4 regions of the Shewanella sp. T24-MNA-CIBAN-0130 genome follow, and region 1 is predicted to be linked to each of the others. Evidence: predicted binding sites of a transcription regulator. Region 1 holds the regulator's gene; each other region holds the start of a gene.

The links. Region 1 encodes sigma-54, which starts transcription at its own class of promoters, with help from an activator protein. Its sites were predicted from a motif close to GTTGGCACGNNNNTNGNNT; they were not measured.
Region 2: a site for sigma-54 is predicted at 2,004-2,022, ahead of AAEZ02_RS06935 (YggN family protein). Genes of this name have one in related genera too.
Region 3: a site for sigma-54 is predicted at 1,801-1,819, ahead of AAEZ02_RS17440 (DUF3192 domain-containing protein). Genes of this name have one in related genera too.
Region 4: a site for sigma-54 is predicted at 1,386-1,404, ahead of AAEZ02_RS13050 (flagellar hook-length control protein FliK). Genes of this name have one in related genera too.

The regions. Positions count from the first base shown of each region.
Region 1 covers NZ_JBEOPP010000003.1:144,170-147,361, reverse strand. The annotation lists gene lptB (LPS export ABC transporter ATP-binding protein) at 1-379, shown strand, start outside; gene AAEZ02_RS02420 (RNA polymerase factor sigma-54) at 522-2,006, shown strand; gene hpf (ribosome hibernation promoting factor) at 2,032-2,319, shown strand; gene ptsN (PTS IIA-like nitrogen regulatory protein PtsN) at 2,322-2,765, shown strand; gene rapZ (RNase adapter RapZ) at 2,762-3,192, shown strand, end outside.
Region 2 covers NZ_JBEOPP010000011.1:83,885-87,076, forward strand. The annotation lists gene trmB (tRNA (guanosine(46)-N7)-methyltransferase TrmB) at 1-567, shown strand, start outside; gene AAEZ02_RS06925 (YggL family protein) at 604-930, shown strand; gene glsB (glutaminase B) at 937-1,851, shown strand; gene AAEZ02_RS06935 (YggN family protein) at 2,090-2,902, shown strand.
Region 3 covers NZ_JBEOPP010000053.1:4,330-7,521, reverse strand. The annotation lists gene syd (SecY-interacting protein) at 1-494, shown strand, start outside; gene AAEZ02_RS17450 (Zn-ribbon-containing protein) at 571-1,344, opposite strand; gene AAEZ02_RS17445 (hypothetical protein) at 1,345-1,713, opposite strand; gene AAEZ02_RS17440 (DUF3192 domain-containing protein) at 1,871-2,254, shown strand; gene AAEZ02_RS17435 (DUF2789 domain-containing protein) at 2,289-2,525, opposite strand; gene AAEZ02_RS17430 (GNAT family N-acetyltransferase) at 2,700-3,192, shown strand, end outside.
Region 4 covers NZ_JBEOPP010000030.1:22,798-25,989, reverse strand. The annotation lists gene AAEZ02_RS13050 (flagellar hook-length control protein FliK) at 1-1,261, opposite strand, end outside; gene AAEZ02_RS13045 (MlaA family lipoprotein) at 1,605-2,384, shown strand; gene AAEZ02_RS13040 (response regulator) at 2,450-3,192, shown strand, end outside.

The DNA of each region.
Region 1 (3,192 bases):
ACAGCTTGAGCATCTATTAGAAGAGTTCCATATTACCCATATTCGAGACAGCCTAGGCATGTCGTTATCGGGTGGTGAACGTCGTCGTGTTGAAATTGCGCGCGCTTTAGCCGCCAATCCAAAATTTATTCTACTCGATGAGCCCTTTGCTGGTGTTGATCCGATTTCTGTCATCGACATAAAAAAAATCATTCAACAACTTAAAAGCCGAGGTCTAGGAGTATTAATTACCGACCATAACGTACGTGAAACGTTAGATGTCTGTGAGCGAGCTTATATCGTCAGCCAAGGTAATTTAATTGCCGAAGGCACACCTGATGAGGTATTGAGCAATCAACAAGTTCGGGCGGTGTACTTAGGTGAACAATTCAAGCTATAGTTACTTTACGGGCCTTTAGTCTATCTAACTCATTTGATTGAACGATATCTAAACAGCGTTAAACATCATTGATGTACGTGACAATCCATTACAGTTTTATAAATTGTCACTTTTATGGAAATCATCTAGGGATAAGCGGTAAATGAAAGCGTCACTCCAACTTAAAATGGGTCAACACTTAACCATGACCCCACAATTGCAGCAAGCCATTCGCTTACTGCAATTATCGTCATTGGAGCTACAGCAAGAAATCCAACAAGCATTGGATTCAAATCCATTACTTGAAATAGAAGATGAGTTTTCTGAAGCAAAAGACCCCGTAAAAGAAAATCGCGACCAAGCTGATACAGACTTCAGTGACAACAGCATTGTCAATATTGAAAAAGACACCTCAACAGTCGACACAGCAGAATCTATGACCAAAGAAACCATGGATGATTTAGCCATGGATACTACATGGGATGAAGTGTACACCGCCTCGCCGATGTCAGGTTCAGGTAGTGCTAGCATGCGCGATGATGACATGCCGTTTCAAGGTGAAACCACCGAAGGTCTGTATGAACATTTAGAATGGCAGAAAAATCTCACTCCATTTTCAGAGACCGATCTTGCCATTGCCACAGCGATCATCGACGCCGTGGATGAACGCGGTTATTTAACCCAAAGTACCGACGATATTCTCGAAGCCATGGGTGACGAAAATGTTGAGTTAGATGAAGTTGAAGCTGTATTAAAACGAATTCAACACTTTGATCCCGTTGGTGTTGCTGCACGTGATTTAAGTGAATGTTTATTGATCCAATTAGCGCAATTCTCTAACACCACACCCCATATCGATAATGCCCGTTTGCTAATCAAAGACTATTTAACCTTAATTGCTGGGCGTGATTTTAGATTATTGATGCGCAAAACTAAGCTAAAAGAAAATGAGTTACGTGACGCCATCACCCTAATCCAATCACTCAATCCTCGTCCAGGCTTATTGATCACCGCCACCGATGACGAATTCGTTATTCCCGATGTCACGGTACTAAAGAAAAATGGCCGTTGGGTTGTAGAGTTAAACCCAGACAATATGCCCAAAATTGGCGTTAATCAGCAATACGCCGCCATGGCTAGAAGCAGTAAAAATCAGTCTGACAGTCAATTTATTCGAGGCCATTTGCAAGAGGCTAAATGGTTTATTAAAAGTATCGAAAGCCGCAATGATACTCTACTCAAAGTGGCAAATTGCATTGTGCAATTTCAGCAAGGCTTCTTTGAATACGGTGAAGAAGCCATGAAACCTATGGTGCTAAATGATATTGCTGAAGCAGTAGAAATGCATGAATCGACAATTTCACGAGTCACCACACAAAAATATATGCACACCCCACGTGGACTATTTGAACTAAAGTACTTCTTCTCTAGCCATGTCAGCACTGACGATGGCGGGGAATGCTCATCAACAGCAATTCGTGCTTTTATCAAAAAGCTGGTTGCCGCAGAAAACCAGAAAAAACCATTGAGTGACAGTAAAATGGCTCAACTTCTGGCAGAACAAGGCATAAACGTTGCTCGTCGTACGATTGCAAAATACCGAGAAGCAATGCTAATCCCGCCCTCAAACCAACGTAAGAGTTTATAACCTACAAGGTTGTGGAGGATTTTCTATGGATATAAATCTGACTGGACGTCATGTCGAAATAACTGAATCTTTACGTGAGTATGTTAATGGTAAATTTTCAAAGCTTGAACGACACTTCGATCAGATCCATAATGTACACGTTGTACTCCATGTAGACAAATTACAACAAAAAGCAGAAGCCAAAATCCACGTTAATGGCGCAGAGATTTTTGCTATGTCAGAAAATACTGATATGTATGCTGCAATAGACGCCCTGATCGATAAACTCGACCGTCAGGTAATTAAACACAAAGAGAAGTATACAAAACACTAACGATGGAACTTTGTACCATTCTGCAGCCGGAATGCACTACCTGTGCCACACCGGGCAGTAAGAAAAAAGTACTGGAACTCATCAGCAATTTAGTCGCTGCCCAGTATCCAACCCTGTCTTCGCAAGAGGTTTTTGAAAGCCTATTAGCGAGAGAAAAAATGGGTAGCACAGGTATAGGAAATGGCATTGCGATACCTCATGGTCGATTAACGACCATCGATCACCCCATCGCGATATTTGTTAAATGTGAAGAAGCCATTGCCTTTGATGCAATTGATAAGCAGCCCGTGGATATTTTATTTGCTTTGTTAGTACCTGCAGACCAGTGCCAACAACATTTAGGCACGTTATCGAGTATGGCTAAAAAGCTCAGCGATAAGCAAATATTGAAACAGCTTCGCAAAAGCCACAACGCAACAGAACTTTATCGGGTTATAACTGCATGAAACTTGTCATAGTATCGGGACGTTCAGGTTCAGGGAAATCCGTTGCCTTAAGAGTATTAGAAGACCTAGGATATTATTGTGTCGATAATTTGCCTCTACCCCTCATTGGCACATTACTCGCTCAGCTCAAGGGCAGTAATGATTTAGTTGCGATTAGTGTTGATGTCCGCAACATTGCTGAACAAGGCAAAGTGCTTCAAGACCAATTAGCCCTACTTGAACATGACACTGAAATTATCAGCTTCTTTCTAAATTCCAATGATAAAGTGTTACTTAAACGCTACAGCGAAACACGCCGATTGCACCCGTTATCTAAAAATCATATTTCACTGCAAGAAGCGATCAAATTAGAAGGCCGTTTACTTGAGCCTACCGCAAAAATTGTTGACCATTACATTGACACTTCGGCGCTAAATATCTACGAGTT
Region 2 (3,192 bases), on a different contig from region 1:
CAACCGTTGGATTTAAACCAAGTGTTTGGTCGCGATGCTGATACCGTTCTAGAAATAGGTTTTGGTATGGGTGCATCATTAGTGCAAATGGCAAAAGCAGCCCCAGAACAAAATTTTATTGGCATAGAAGTCCATAAGCCTGGCATTGGTACGTGTCTTTCTGAGGCCGGTGCTGCTGAAGTTACTAACTTACGTGTATATCACCATGATGCAATGGAAGTGCTAGAGCACAGTATTCTTGATGGTTCACTTGCGCGGGTACAATTGTTTTTCCCCGATCCATGGCATAAAAAACGTCATAACAAGCGTCGGATTGTACAAGCTGAGTTTGTACAGCTAGTCCGTCGTAAGCTTAAAATTGGTGGTGTGTTTCACATGGCAACCGATTGGGAAAATTACAGCGAGCATATGTTAGACATAATGAATGCTGCTGAAGGTTATAATAATCAATCAACAACTGGTACAGTTGTCGAACGTCCAGACCACCGTCCGCTTACAAAGTTTGAAGCAAGAGGCCACAGACTTGGTCACGGCGTATGGGATATCATGTTTGAGCGTATCGCTTAATCACTACTACACTTTTTAGCAATCGGAGAATACACCATGGCGCAAAATCGCAGTCGACGTTTACGTAAAAAATTACGAGTTGATGAATTTCAAGAATTAGGTTTCGAAATGAACTGGACATTTAATGAGTCAGTTTCTGAACAAGATATCGATAGTTTGGTTGATCAGTTTATTGCTCAAGTGATTGAACCACGTCAATTAGGTTTCCACGGTGGTGGACACAAGCAATGGGAAGGCATTATGGCTACCCAAACTATCGGTAAATGTACTGATGAAGATATTGCAGCAGTCAATGCATTCTGGAAAGACAAGCCAGTTTCTGACCTTGAAGTCAGTGATTTATATGATATTTGGTGGGGTTAAGCTAAATTGCCAGAGCAATTATTACTTCAAGACGCTGTCGATAAAGTAAGATCGCTATTGGGTAAAGGTAAGGTGGCAGGATATATTCCTGCTCTTGCCTGCGTTGACCCCAACAAAATAGGTATTGCAGTTACCACCATTGACGGTCAAACAATTGGTGCGGGTGATTATCTTGAACCTTTTTCCATTCAAAGTATTTCTAAAGTCTTTAGCCTGACTCAGGCACTTAATTTATATACAGAAGAAGAAATCTGGAGTCGAGTGGGTAAAGAACCTTCTGGGCATTCATTTAACTCGCTTGTACAGGTTGAATTAGAGCGTGGCAAACCACGGAATCCATTTATTAATGCTGGCGCGTTAGTCATTGCGGACTTGTTGCAAGCACGCTTGGGTGCACCTAAACATCATATGCTTGAGGTGGTGCGTCAGTTGAGCCAAAATACCACATTAGCCTTCGACAAAGTGGTAGCAGATTCTGAGTATCAATTTAGTGCACGTAATGCTTCTATTGCCTATTTAATGAAGTCATTTGGTAATTTTAATGGCGACGTGAATACCGTACTTAAAAGCTATTTTCATTATTGTGCGTTAAGGATGAATTGTGCAGATTTGTCCCGGGCGATGTTTTATTTGGCCAATCGTGGTAAGACACTCGATGGCGATAGCTTAGTCTCACCAGTGCAAACTCGGCAGCTTAATGCATTACTCGCAACGTCTGGATTATACGATGGCGCAGGCGAGTTTGCTTACCGAGTGGGTATGCCGGGTAAAAGTGGCGTAGGCGGCGGTATTATTGCGATTATTCCTGGTGACATGTCTATCTGTGTGTGGTCGCCTGAACTCGACAATAATGGCAATTCATTGGCAGGTACAGCCTTACTTGAGCATTTAAGCCAGCAGTTAGGTCGTTCAATTTTTTAATTCCACATCACTTTTTTTAATTTCACATCACTACTCGTAAAATAGACTACTTTTTGGTTTATTTTACGAAGAGGGTGGTGTTTTTTGTTCATTTAGTAGATGTTAAATTTTAAATTTTATAAAAACCACTTATAAATCAAGCGACTATACTTGTTGGCATGACTAGTGCTTTATTGTGCTATAACTAATTATATTGAATAGATTTTATCGATATTCGTTTAACAAAAGGATTTTTATCATGACCAAACAGAAGTTAATTTGTGGTTTAGCGTTAACTAGCATGTTATTCACTGCAGGGGCATTGACTCCAGCCATGGCAAAAATGTCAATTAATGATGAAAAGTGTAACGTGACATTAAACTATGACGTGACCGTTGAACCGAAAAGTTTACAGGTCAGTGATAATGGCAGCGAGAAATATCGCGTTCAACTGGGTCAATTGTATGTCGACGGTAAAGAAGTCGCATTAAATGACAAGCAACGGCTGTTATTAACTCAATATTCTGATGAGCTATCTCGCCAAGTTCCTGAAGTGATTGATTTAGTCACCGACGTTGTGTCGATGGCATCTCAGGCTGTCAATATGGCGCTAACACCAATATTTGGCGATGCCACAGGCGTTCAGATTGATAAGATGATGACAGGTATTCAACAACGCATTGATACTATGGCTTATCAACAAGGTGATAAATTTTATTTAGGCTCAACTGAATCTTCAATGGAACATGCCTTTAATGAAGAGTTTGAGCAAGAAATAGAGCAAATGGTAACGAACTCAATGGGCTCATTAATGATGACATTAGGTAGCCAGATCATGTCTTCTGAAGGTGGTTCGTTTGAAGAGAAAATGAATACTTTTTCACAAAAAATGGACAACGTCGGTAAAGACATCGAGCAACAACTTGAGTCGCAATCTCAAGGTCTGGAGCAACGCGCGACTGAGGTTTGTGATAATTTTGAAGGATTATTAGTGTTAGAAAGTCGAGTGCGTAAAGCCATCCCAGAACTTGCACCTTACACCTTAGCTACGCTAGGCGATATAAAAGAGTAACCTTGTTCAAGCTGTCTTCCCGGACACCTGACCTTCCCCTGTGCTTTTTTAAAGACACAGGGGCTTTTTTTTTCCGCCTATTTTAGCTATTTTGCCGCTATAGCTAGTGTTGCTTTGTTCTGATAAAAAAATTGTCAATTATAAATATACAGCCCGACAGGCTTTTTTTGTTATACTAATAAAAACTATAACAAAATTGCACTCTATTTTTGGATGTGGTTATATTTCGGAGTAGTCATTTGTTTGTGTTGATTTACAGTATTGGTTTGTTTCGGTGCTCATTGAGCATC
Region 3 (3,192 bases), on a different contig from region 1:
AGCCTGTTAAACGGGATAATGCAGCTGATTTTAGCAATGTGGAGCATGCATTAAATATTCAGTTACACCAAGATATTCATGCATTTTATGGCCAATATTTTTCAGCACCATTACCGTTTACGGCCTCGTTTGGCGACGGTGAATTAATTCAAGCGTGGAATCAAGCCGACTTTGAGAATTTGCAACAAAATGTAATTGGCCATTTGATCATGAAACAAAAGCTTAAACAACCATCTACTTGGTTTATTGGTGTAACAGGTGATGATGATCAAATGCTAACGGTAAACAACGATGATGGCAGTGTATGGATCGAAATACCAGGCCAGAAACAAAGCACTCAAATTGCGCCGTCATTAACTGAATTTCTGCAGCAACTATCTCCACTGATAAAACCGCCGGTTAAACCGATTGAAGAAACTGAGATTGTTGCCGATCATCCGGGTATCTTGCAGCGGATCAAAACCATGTGGCAATCGTTACGCGGTAAACAATAATATATACACTTTGAAATGGCAGCAAAACACATCGTTCAGTCTTTGAATGATGTGGTTACTGAGTGTTTTAATCTGCTTATTGATGATCCCAAGATAAATTCGACACTATGCGGCAGGGTTCACAGCGAAAATGGAATAGATCTAAAAGCGGTTGTTCCAGCTTCCAAGCCTGTGAGCCACAACGTGGACACTCCCTGTTCATTTCGCTTTCTAATGACTCGCCACCCACACGGTATAAGTAATAATAGGTGGGGATGTTAGTTAAATATTCTATCCTGCCACGTAAATCCCAACCGCGTCTAAATAGGTCACTGTCTGTCCGAGTTATTTCATCTAATGCTGCAAACTCAGCTTTTGTAGCTGCTGCCATTTGCAGTTCATCACACGCTTGCCATTCTGTTTGCCATTTTATGATGCGTTTATGATCGCCATTAAAAGTTGCTGGCAGTTGATATAAAGGTATTGGCAGCAGATTATCGCCATTGCGAAGCGGTGAACACATATGCACATAACTGGTATACAACACCTGCCATGACGGGGCGTCGGTATTACTGGCTTCAGAGTTGATGTCTTGGCCGATGAATTTTTCTCTAGGCGCCAATAGTTTGGCTGCCGTCAAGCCTGCTAATGTCACTTTTACCCAAGGGCTATTATAGCGATTAGCCAGACTGGTTTTTTCGGGTAATAACAAACGAGCCCTAAATTCGCCGTCATTAAAGGCGACCGCAAATTCACGTCCAAGAATTTGTCCATTAGCCCGAAGAGCTTCAAGAAACGCATTAATGGCTTTTTCTGCCGCCTCAATGGTGGTGTCGGCAAAACATTCAAAACGCAGTTCGAAGACAAACATTTATTGGTCGACCTTATTATTAATTATATTGCTTTGGACGACCTGGTTTGCTAATTGGCGTTCTAGCTCAGCGACTCGTTGGCTCAGCTGATTAATCTGTTGTTGCATGGCGATAACCTGTTGGGTGACTTGAGCGATAGGATCGGGTTGCTCATCAGTTGGCACATCTGCCATTGATTGCATGTCCGTTAATTCTGCTATGTGCTGCCATTCAGATTTAGGTAACGCTTTAAATTGCTGTAAACCTTGGATCAGGATTGGCATTGAAATTCGATTACCTAAGCGACTTTTTATCAGCGCTAAACTGGGAGTATGTCCATTGTTGGCAATCGATTTAGCTGCTGCAAGCACCTGTTCAATTGGACTCATTGTTGGTGAAATTCCTTAATGTTTTATAGTGAGATTAACTAACGCATGTGATATTAAAAATAAACCCATATAAATCAATATATTAATTGTGGCACGATTTTGGCTTAAAGACTATGTAAATACAATTCGGATTATATTTTAACAAAAAGGACGCAACATGAAATTAAAACTTATCGCAGCAGGATTAATTGGCGCAACATCACTGATGTTAAGTGGTTGTGTGATCAGTGTTGGTGGTCATGAATCGGGTAAAAGTGCTGACTATTGGCAAGAGCAACAGGATGAAAATCGTCAACTAATTACCAAATTGTCTATGGGAATGAGCAGTGATCAAGTGACAACCCTGATGGGCATAGCAGATTTCAGCGAAGCTTATGCTAAGCCGACTCAGGACCGCGCCGAGCAGTCTATCAAAGTGTTGTTCTATCGCACCCAATGGGCTGAAGGTGATGGTAAAACAACTAAAGACGAATGCACGCCAATTGTGTTCCGAGACGACGTTTTAGTGGGCTGGGGTGACGCCGCCTATAAACAAATTTAGTCATTGAGTCACGTCATCTGACATTAACAATCAATTACGCTTCAGCTCGCATCATCACGTCCAATTGGTCAATCACTTCTGACCATTGGGCGTCTTCTAATAATGCCTCTTTTAAAAATGCTTTTTGAGCTGGGTTCCAGCAATTAGCATCAGTGATTAATGTGTGCTTATCAAGTTTATTTTGGATAACAAAGTCATCGATCCCCTCTTGATGATGAGGCAAACCTAATTGCTTAAATAAGTGACTTAGATCATTTAATGTTGTGTCCATTTGATGCATTCCTTGTAATGGTTAAGTCGATAAATTCAGTATCAATCTTGATGACAAAAAATGCAAACAACTGTCGTATATAACCGTTTTGTAGGTCAAACGCATAAACAAAACTTGTAGATTGTTTCAAACTTGTTAAATTAAGTTCAGAGAGTTAATCAACAAGGAATAATAATGGACAATAACACCTTGGAAACCCTACGTGCAGTGTATTTAACCGCTGAAGACATACGGGTTGCAGCTTCCATTCTCTATAATGCTTATCATGATGACCCTTATTTTATCGAGGTACTCGGCCAACAAGATACTCAACAATATGAACAAAAACTTCGTGCCGCTATTCGTGAAGAGTTAAATGAATTATGGCAACAAGAACAACCTTTGATTGGCCTATTTGACGGTGACCGTTTAATCGGTGTTGCGTGTGTTATTACTCAACAAGTGCCGCTGGGCGAGGGACGTTATTGGCATTGGCGTTTCAAAATGATGTTAGGGACTGGCTGGAAATCAACTCAGGGATTAATGCAAAAAGAAACCTGTATTTTAGAACATCTTCCTTCTCAAAAATGCGGAATTTTACAATTTATTGCCTTATCACCTAATGAGCAGCATAAAGGTTATGGTGCCAAACTCATTCAAGCGGTATTGAGTTGGTGTGATGAACAAC
Region 4 (3,192 bases), on a different contig from region 1:
CCGTGTTGGCGGTAGTGTTGGGTCGATTAGCTTGCTGTGCCGTATTGGCGTTAGTGGTGTTGGTTAGACTGGCTTGCGGTGCCGTATTGGCGGTAGTGGTGTTGGTTAGATTAGTTTGCTGTGCCGTGTTGCTAGTGGTGTTGGCTAGATTTGCCTGCGGTGCCATGTTGCTAGTGTTTTTGGTTAGACTCGCTTGCTGTGCCGATAGTGTGGATTGGCTTTGTTGCTGTGTTACCGTTGCCGCTGTTTTTACTGCGCGACTATCGGGGGCTATTTTTGGCGAAGACGCAGTTAATCCATAGGGAACTTTTTGTTGGCTATCATTTCCTTTAATCGCATTATCAATTTTTGGCAATGGTGTTGATTCTAGTTTTTTTAGAAACTGGCTGAGGATTTGTGCCGGTTCATTTTTAGTGATGATGATGTTTGTCGCTTGAGGCGACAGGGCTGCTTGCGGCGTTGTTGTGAGTTTAGTTAAATTTACGCTTACTTCTGCAATGACGGGTGTTAGAGCAAGTTGTAGTTGCTGCTGTTGCACCACGACTTTGGCTAAATATTGGCCCGGATGTAGAGCGGTATTTGGTGATAGTTTGATGCTTGTGCCACCGGCAAACGTTAGTTGATTTTGGTCTTGGTCTATTACGGCTGTAGGCAGTGGATAACCTTGAGGCCTTGTTGCTAACGTTGTAAGCTGTTGTGTTGAAACACCATTTTGTTTTGCTAGTTCCTCAAACGCTTGTGGTAAGGCAAGCTGAATGGGTTGTGCTAAAAGCACTAATTGAGTCGCGACCGTTTGGGCTGGCGATGTGATGGTTGACCCCGCTGAAGCCGTCAGAGGTGTTGGCGCAGGAACTGGGTTATTAATGACTTCGACTTGGCCCTGGGGCTGATTTACGCTGGACGCGGCGCGTGCCAAAAGTTTAGCTTGATCGCTTGCAATCACGACTTGGGCTGTTTGTTGTAATAATTTTTGCAGTTCAGCGGTTTTGTTTAGTTGATAGTGTTGATTTTCAATGGTGATGCTGACTTGTGCGCTTGCTGGTGGTTGCAAAACCTTGACCGCTAGTAATACTGGGGCTAAATCTGATTTTGTGGAAGATGACGTGGATAAAACGGATTTTTCATTTGACGTTTGCACAGGCAAAGAAGCGCTATCAGTTTGAGTTTGTTTACGATCTGACAGCGGTTTCTGACTTGCATCAGCAGGTTTAAATGTGTCGGTATTAACCGCTTTTTTGGGAAGCGTTGTTGGCACTGTCATATAAATCCTATCAAACGAATATGTTTATCTATCGAAATCAACCAAGATGTCAGTGAAGAATATCAACTTCATTTACAATTTTTTGATTGATATTGTCAAAAGGCGCACTATCCTTAGCCCCCTGTTACCATTATTGGGGCAACTCATATGGTTTAATTACCATGATAATGAACGATTGCTGGCAACAGACACGTATAAGCAAGGACTGACTGTTAAATATTGTAAGATATCAGCCTAACACTTGCTTGCTAAATTATATCGACTTGAACAAAAATTGCTTTAATAAAAAGATAGAAATGGCAGTTTGTTGAGTGAGACCTTTTGTTATTTTAAAGAGAGTTATATGAAGTATAAATGGATATTACTTCAGGTGATCGTTGCTGTTAGCATGCCAGTGTATGCCGAAGCCGAAGCACCTCAAGTTGACACATCAACACTCGCTGCGGTTGAGTTCAAATATAATGATCCTCTCGATCCATTTGAAGGGATTAACCGCACAATGTGGGATTTTAACTATCTGCTTTTAGACAGATATATTATCCGCCCAGTCGCTCATAGTTATAAAAATTATGTTCCAAACCCAGTAAGAACAGGGGTCAATAATTTTGTTTATAACTTAGAAGAGCCTAGCTCTCTAGTGAATAATACCCTCCAAGGTAAGTGGAAGTGGGCAGCTAATGCTGGCGGGCGTTTTACGGTTAATACCACCATAGGCTTACTGGGTTTAGTGGATGTTGCTGACATGATGGGGATGCATCGCAAACAAGACGATTTCAACGAAGTGTTAGGTTATTATGGTACGCCAAATGGTCCTTATTTTATGGCACCATTTTATGGCCCAATCGTGACAAGAGAAATCGCCTCTGATTGGGTGGATGGTCTATACTTTCCTTTATCGGAATTAACGATGTGGCAGTCAGTACTAAAATGGGGCTTAAAAGGTTTGGATGCCCGCTCTAAAGCCATTGATCAAGAAAGATTATTAGACAATGCTCTTGATCCTTATGCTTTTGTAAAAAATGCCTATTTACAGCATATGGATTACAAAGTTTTTGATGGTGATGTTCCATCATCTCAAGCAGATGATGAGTTACTTGATGAGTATTTAGATGAGCTTGAATAGTCGAGGCATACAGGCTCCTCGACAGTTATGTCTGCGGGGGTGTTGTATGTCTGTGAGGTTGTTGTATGGCACTAACTGATGTCGAGATCCTCTTTGTTGAAGATGACCCGATATTTCGCCATGTCGTTGCTGATTTTTTACAGCAGCAAGGTGCTCGGGTTCAACAAGCATGTGATGGAAATGAAGGCATAACCCTTTTTTCCCATGCTATCTTTGATATTGTTATTGCTGACTTAAGCATGCCAGGCCTTGATGGTTTGTCTATGCTTAAGCAAATGCAAGTTATTAATCCTGCTATACCCGCTATTGTTATTTCTGGTAATGATGTGATGTCTGATGTTGTAGATGCATTGCGCCTCGGTGCCAGTGACTATCTGATTAAGCCTATTGCTGACTTATTCATTATTGAACAAGCAATCGTTCAAGCGATGCATTCAGCCGCTACGCCGATGAATGCATCAGGGCAATCGCATTTACAAGAAATGAATGATTTATCTTACCAAGAGCTCACTGATAATTTATACCTCCTTGAGCAAAATTCTCATGCTGCCAAAAGTGTTCAGCAGCAATTATTTCCTGCGTCGCATATTTATTATCCTAAAGCGGATATTAATTACAGTCTGTTTAAAAATAATGATGTTAGTGCTTACTTTATCGATTCGACTATGGTGGGCGATCATCACTTAGTGATGTATATGGCGCATTTTTCTCCTGAAGATAATAGTGCTGCTTTTGGCTGTGTATTATTGCGCAGCTTTATTAATCAAAAACTTAAGCTGTTTAGAAATGGGTTAAGTAATACCTTAAT